DNA from 3 places in the Lysobacter sp. Soil_C_15 genome. Region 1 is predicted to be linked to each of the others. Evidence: riboswitches for the same ligand, from Rfam matches in the RefSeq annotation. Region 1 holds a riboswitch; each other region holds the start of a gene.

Region 1 (2,195 bases):
TCGACAGTCCGTTGCCGGAACGCTTCGACGCCGACGACCAAGCCGGCCTGGAAGCGATGGCCAGGATCTACCTGGAGTCGCTCGCATGAGCGCGGCCAAGATGCGCAACATCGGTCCCAAGAGCGCCGCCTGGCTGCGCCAGGTCGGCCTGCGCACCCACGAGGACCTGGCCGCGGTCGGCACGGTCGAAGCCTTCATGCGGGTCAAGCGCGCCGGCTTCAAACCGACCCTCAACCTGCTGTACGCGATCGAGGGCGCCCTGCTCGACTGCCACTGGCAGGAGATCAGCGAGGAGCGCCGGCAGGAACTGATCCTGGCCGCCGACGCCGCCACCGCGCTGCTGCCGGCGCCGCGCAACAAGCCGGCCGCCGCTCCGGTGCGCACCACCGTGCACGCCGACGAGGGCTACGAGACCGGCGCCGGCTTCGCCGCGGCCGGCGAGCGCGACGACGGCCACGGCGACGGTTTCGACCGCGACGGCGGTGCCGATGAGCGCGGCGAGCGCGCCGAAGACGGCGAGCGCGACTGAGCCGGGGCGGCCGCCTTCATTCGAACGCCCCCCCCCCCTGCCCTGCCGCCGCCGATCCGGGGCGATGCCGCCGCGCGGGCAATGGGCCGGGCGGCTCCCTTTCGGACCGCCCGTTCGGACAGCCCGCCCGCCATCGCGTAGAATCCGCCCCGCTTCGAGGTGACCCCACGGCCGACCGCCACGGGGTTGAAACGGGAAGCCGGTGACGCGCCCGGGCCGACGGATCTTCCGCCGGCGCCGCGCCCAGTCCGGCACTGCCCCCGCAACGGTAAGCGAGCCAGGTCGCGGCCTGCGCCACTGTGCGATGCACGGGAAGGCGCCGCGACCGGAAGCCGGCACGGCCGGCTTCGCCCGCGAGTCCGGAGACCGGCCTTGAGGCACCATCGGTTGCGATGCGGAGGGCGTCGCGGCACGGCCGCCGTTCTCGCGCGCCCGTCGTCGTCCGCCTCCTCCCCCGCCGCCTCCTTCGCCGTTTTGACGCGCGCCGATGCGCGCGTCGTGGAGCTTTGCCATGCGTGCCCTGAATCTGTCCTTCGCCATCGCCTGCGCGCTCGCGCTGCCGGCCACCGCCCTCGCCGCGCCCGCGGGCGAGGCCACCGATCTCGACGAGGTCGTGGTCACCGCCAACCGCACCGCGGTCAGCGTCAACGACGCCCTGAGCCCGGTGGAAGTGCTGACCCGTACCGAGATCGAGCGCAGCCAGGCCCGCGACCTCAACGACCTGCTGCGCGGCCGCGCCGGCATCTCGCTGTCCAACCAGGGCGGCGCCGGCAAGCTCAGCACCCTGTTCCTGCGCGGCAGCGAATCCGACCACGTGCTGTTCCTGGTCGACGGCATCCGCATCGGCTCGCCGACCTCCGGCCTGGCCTCGCTGCAGGACCTGCCGCTGGCGCTGATCGACCGGATCGAAATCGTCCGCGGCCCGCGCTCGAGCCTGTACGGCGCCGACGCCATCGGCGGCGTGATCCAGGTGTTCACCCGCCGCGAGCGGCAGGGCTTCGCTCCGCGCGTCCACGTCGGCGGCGGCAGCAACGGCGCGATCGAGTTCGGCAGCGGTTTCGGCGGCCGCAGCGGCCGCGGCTGGTTCGGCGCCGACTACAGCTTCCGCAAGACCCAGGGCATCGATGCCTGCCGCGGCGCCGGTTTCCCGGTGTTCGCCGGCTGCTTCACCGACGAACCGGACCGCGACGGCTACGAAAGCCACGCGCTGTCGCTGCGCGGCGGGATCGATCTCAACGAGCAGTGGAGCATCGAAGGCCAGGCGCTGCGCGCCGAAGGCCGGAACGACTACGACGGCAGCTTCGTCAACTACTCGCAGACCGTGCAGCAGGTGATCGGCGGCAAGGTCCGCTGGCGCCCCAGCGAGACCGTCAACGTGCAGCTGGTCGCCGGCCGCAACGTCGACAGTTCGGACAATTTCCTCGGCTCGCTGCCGATGGGCTTCTTCAGCACCGACCGCGACAGCGCCAGCTTGCAGGCCGACTTCGCCGTCGCCGACGGTCACGTGCTGACCGCCGGCTTCGATTGGCTGCGCGACCGCGTCGACAGCGACACGATCTACGACGAGGCCGAGCGCGACAACAAGGCCGGCTTCGTCCAGTACCAGGGCCGCTTCGGCGCCCACTCCTTCGAAGCCAGCCTGCGCCGCGACGACAACGAACAGTTC
Region 2 (2,195 bases), on a different contig from region 1:
GTCCTGCTGCCACTGGCCGAAGGCGCCGCGCAGGATCCGGCTGTCGCGGGCGTAGGCGACGTTGCTGTCGATCCGGTCGCGCTGCCAGTCGAAGCCCAGGCTCAACAGGCCCGGCCCGAGGCCGAGGTCGGCCTGCAGCGAGCCCAGCTCGCGCCGGGTTTCGAAGGTGCTGGAGTACTTGCCGTTGCGATAGGCCTCGCTGAGATCTTCGCTGCGCCCGGCGCTGGCGCTGAAGCCGACGCGCTCGCTGGGTCGATAGCGCAGCTTGGCGCCGAGCACCTGTTGCACGCTGTCGGCCTGGTTGTTCTGGCTGCCGTCGTATTCGTTGTAGGCCTCGGCGCGGAACGCGCGCGCCTCGGCCTCCCAACGTTCGTCGAAACGGTAGCCGCCCTGCACGGTCAGCGACTGGTTGCGATAGCCGTCGCGATCGGGCGAGTGGGTGAAACAGCCGGCGCCGCGCGGCGCCGGCTTGCCGCGGCAGGCGTTGATGCCGTCGGTGTCTTCGTGCGCGGCGTTGACCGAATACCAGCCGCGCTCGCCCTTGCCGGCCACGCCGGCGCTGGCTCGGTGGGTCTGGTAGCTGCCGATCGCGGCGCTGAAGCTGGGCGCGAACGCGCCCTGCGGGCGGCGGGTGAACACCTGGATCACCCCGCCCAGGGCTTCGGAGCCGTACAGACTGGAGAACGGCCCGCGCACGATCTCGACCCGCTCGATCTGCTCGACCGGAATGTCCTGCAGCGCGGTGCCGCCGCTGGTCGCCGAACCGAGCTTGATGCCATCGACCAAGACCAGCACGTGGTCGGATTCGGTGCCGCGCAGGAACAGCGACGTCTGCTTGCCGGCGCCGCCGTTGTTGGCCAGCGACACGCCGGGCGCGCCGCGCAACAGGTCCGGCAGCGAGGTCGGCTGGCGCCGCTCGATCTCGGCGCGGTCGATCACCGTCACCGCGGCGAGGGTGGCGTCCTGGGTCTGGGCGGTGCGGGTGGCGGTGACCACGACCTGGTCGAGATCGACCGCAGCGGGCGCGGCGAGGGCCAGCGCGGGAGCGGCGAGCACGCCGCCGGCGAAACACAGGGAAGCAAGACGCAGGCGTGGGGCGCAGCAAGGCAAAGTCACAGGCGGTCTCCAGGGCCGCGCTCTCCCGCGCGGCCGTGATCGGTCGTGACAGAAGGCGGAAACGGCCAGGAGACGGCGCACGCGCGCCTTCGCCCCGAGACCGGCCCACCGCCTGTCGGTTCGCGCTCCGGGCCGGTCTCCGGGCTCGCGAGCCGATCCGGTCCTGTGCGGAACCGGCATCGCGTACCGCGCCTTCCCGTGTCGGAACACAGTGGCTGCGTGCGGTACGTCTACTCGCCTACCGTTGCGGGGGCAGCTCCGGCTTGGCCGCCTGCGAGGCAGACGACGACCGGATTCCCGTTTCAATCGCCGGCGAATGTGCCGGCGATCACCTTGAGCGCGGGCATCTTAACAGTCGGGCCCGGTGGCGACGCCAGCGTATGGGGGCGCTGGGCCCGAATGAGCGACGCCGTATCGGGCAACGGCGACCGGGCGGAACGCCGAATCGGCACCAATATGTGTTTCGTGGCCCGATACCACTTTTGGACTATTGCCGATAGTCGGACTTTGGCGGCTTTATTGACCGATTGTTATGCGCGTGTTAAATGCAATGACATCGCTGTCAATCCCTCAAGGAGTCGCCATGCACGTCCGCCGTACCCCCGCCGGCCCGCGCCATCCCCTGGCCCTGGCTCTGCTGCTCGCTCTCGCTGTCCCGGCTTATGCGCAGGACGCGCCGCAAAGCGACGCCAAGACGCTCGACCAGGTGATCGTGACCGGCACCCGCGTGTCCGACCGCACCGTCGCCGAATCGACCGCGCCGATCGACATCATCACCCCCGAAACCCTCGAGGCCACCGGCACGGCGGAGCTGGCGACCGCGCTGTCGCGCGCCCTGCCCTCGCTGAACTTCCCGCGTCCGGCGATCACCGACGGTACCGATGCGGTGCGCCCGGCGCAGCTGCGCGGCCTGGCCCCGGACCAGGTGCTGGTGCTGGTCAACGGCAAGCGCCGCCACACCACCGCGCTGATCAACCTCAACGGCAGCCAGGGCCGCGGCTCCTCGCCGGTGGACCTCAACGCGATCCCGATCGCCTCGATCGAGCGGGTCGAGGTGCTGCGCGACGGCGCCTCGGCCC
Region 3 (2,195 bases), on a different contig from region 1:
CATGAATTCGTCCGGAATCCAGTTGGCCAGGTTGAGGTTATGGGTGCGGCGCGCTTCGTCGCCGGTGTTGTCGCGCAGTTCGAGGAATTCCTCGACGTCGGCGTGCCAGGGCTCCAGATACACGCAGGCCGCGCCCTTGCGCTTGCCGCCCTGGTTGACCGCGGCGACCGAGGCGTCGAGGGTCTTCAGCCACGGCACGATGCCGTTGGACAGGCCGTTGGTCGAGCGGATCAGCGAGCCGCGCGAACGGATCCGGGTATAGCTCAGGCCGATGCCGCCGCTGAACTTGCTCAGCTTGGCCACGTCCATGTAGCGCTTGTAGATCGCTTCCAGCGAATCGTCCGGCGAGTCCAGGAGGAAGCAGCTCGACAGCTGCTCGTGGGTGGTGCCGGCGTTGAACAGGGTCGGCGAGGACGGAATGTAGTCGAGCTGGGCCATGCGCCGGTACAGCGCCAGGGCGTCGCCGACGTCCTCGCTGAGCGCGCAGGCGATGCGCAGGAAGAACTGCTGCGGGGTCTCGATCACGGTGCGCGCGGTCGGGTGGCGCAGCAGGTAACGGTCGTAGAGGGTGCGCAGGCCGAAGTAATCGAAGCGGGCGTCCAGGCCGCGGTCGATCGCGTCGTTGAGCTTGCGCGCATGGGCCTGGACGAATTCGAGCAGGCGCTGGTTGATCAGGCCGAGCTCGTGGCCGCGCTGGATCGACTGCGAGAAAGCGTGGATCTCGACTCCGGCGACTTCCTTCTCGATCACCCCGGCCAGCAGGCGCGCGGCGAGGCGGCCGTACTCGGGCTCCTCGGCGGTCAGCAGGGCGGCGGTGCGGATCGACAGTTCGTCGAGTTCGCGGGTGGTCGCGCCGTCGTACAGGCCGGAGATGGTGCGGGTGGCCACGCGCATCGGGTCGACCGAGTACAGGCCTTCGCCGCAGCGGGTCACCGCGCGCACGATCTTGTTCAGGTCGACCGGTTCGCGGCGGCCGCTGCGCTTGGTCACGCTCATGGTGAGGTTGGCCGCGGGCGGCGTCAGGGCGAAGCCGGGCGCGGCGGAGGCGTCCTGGCGGGTCGGGGCGGCGCCGGCGGGGGCGGCGGCGACGGAAGGATCGGTGGCGAGCGTGGTCATGGGCGTCTCCGGGGCATGGGCGCACGGGTCGCCGTCCTTCCCGCGAAGGGCGGCGTGCGGAAAGCGCGGACGCGCCATCGCGACGGGCCGCGCGCGCGGCGTCGCCGATGGCACGGCCGTGCCCCCGCGGGCGCGGAAACTCGGGAGCGTGCTGGCAGGGTGTCGCACGCGCCGAGACGGGCGCGGCCCGTTCCGCGCATGGCGCCGAAACGGACGGACGCGGCGGCGGCGAGGCCCTCGCGTTGCGACACCGGCCGTCTTCCCCCGAAGACTCCTGGGCCGGTACCGCGCGGTGTGCAGGCGCGCGGCTGTCGGCAGGTCTTCGGGCTCGGGACTTGAGAGCGAGAAAAGAGCGCAGAGAAGCGAGGAGTGAGTAAAGCCCTTGGGGCCGCTTGTCTCACTTCTCGCTGCTCTGCGCTCCACTCCTCGCTCTTGCCTACTAAGGCCGCTTCCCAGGCGCTCCGCCCAGTGCCATGACCCGTTCGTTTCCCATACCGCTGCGGGGCAGCGCCGGCTTCGGGCGGCGTCCAACGCCTTGCCCCTACCGGCTTCCCTTTTCGGCCGATCTCGCGACCGGCACCGACGGGCACAACATAGTGTGGTTCGCTCGATCCGTCAACGCGATATATGGTGAGGCAGTGAGATGCGAGGAGAGTCAAGCCCCTTAATCGCCAAGCCCGGCATGGTGTAACGTGCGCGCCATAAGGACCGGGAAAGCGTGATGGAATCACTACTCGTGTTGCTGGCGCTGGCGGTGCTGCTGGTGCCGGTCTTGCTCGTGGTCGCCCTGGTCCAGATCGCCGGGCTGAAGTCGCGGGTGAGCGAACTGGAGCGCGTGCTGACCGGCCTGCGCAGCCAGGCCGAGACGCGCGAACCGACCCTGGCCGAACGCATGGCGGGCGAAGCGCCGCCGCGGCCGGTCCCGGCCACTGCGCCGCCAGCGGCCGTCGCGGCCCAGGACGGTCCGGCGTCCGCATCGCCGCCGCCGCCGCCGTTGCCGTCGGCCCCGCCGGTGGCCGCGCGCGCCGCGCCGCCGCCCTTGCCGCCGCGCCCAGCCGCGCCGCGGGCGCCGGCCGCAC

What was found. Region 1 has a riboswitch for cobalamin ahead of btuB (TonB-dependent vitamin B12 receptor). Riboswitches for the same ligand answer to the same signal wherever they lie in the genome.
Region 2: another riboswitch for cobalamin. It lies ahead of btuB (TonB-dependent vitamin B12 receptor); the one in region 1 lies ahead of btuB (TonB-dependent vitamin B12 receptor).
Region 3: another riboswitch for cobalamin. It lies ahead of AC3A57_RS20495 (ribonucleoside-diphosphate reductase subunit alpha); the one in region 1 lies ahead of btuB (TonB-dependent vitamin B12 receptor).

The regions. Positions count from the first base shown of each region.
Region 1 is NZ_JBDGIR010000005.1:298,830-301,024, reverse strand. It holds gene AC3A57_RS14145 (GAF domain-containing protein) at 1-89, shown strand, start outside; gene AC3A57_RS14140 (TfoX/Sxy family protein) at 86-529, shown strand; cobalamin riboswitch at 670-918, shown strand; gene btuB (TonB-dependent vitamin B12 receptor) at 1,041-2,195, shown strand, end outside.
Region 2 is NZ_JBDGIR010000008.1:19,063-21,257, forward strand. It holds gene btuB (TonB-dependent vitamin B12 receptor) at 1-1,089, opposite strand, end outside; cobalamin riboswitch at 1,230-1,467, opposite strand; gene AC3A57_RS17610 (TonB-dependent receptor plug domain-containing protein) at 1,700-2,195, shown strand, end outside.
Region 3 is NZ_JBDGIR010000011.1:44,963-47,157, reverse strand. It holds gene AC3A57_RS20495 (ribonucleoside-diphosphate reductase subunit alpha) at 1-996, opposite strand, end outside; cobalamin riboswitch at 1,413-1,715, opposite strand; gene AC3A57_RS20490 (DUF2339 domain-containing protein) at 1,838-2,195, shown strand, end outside.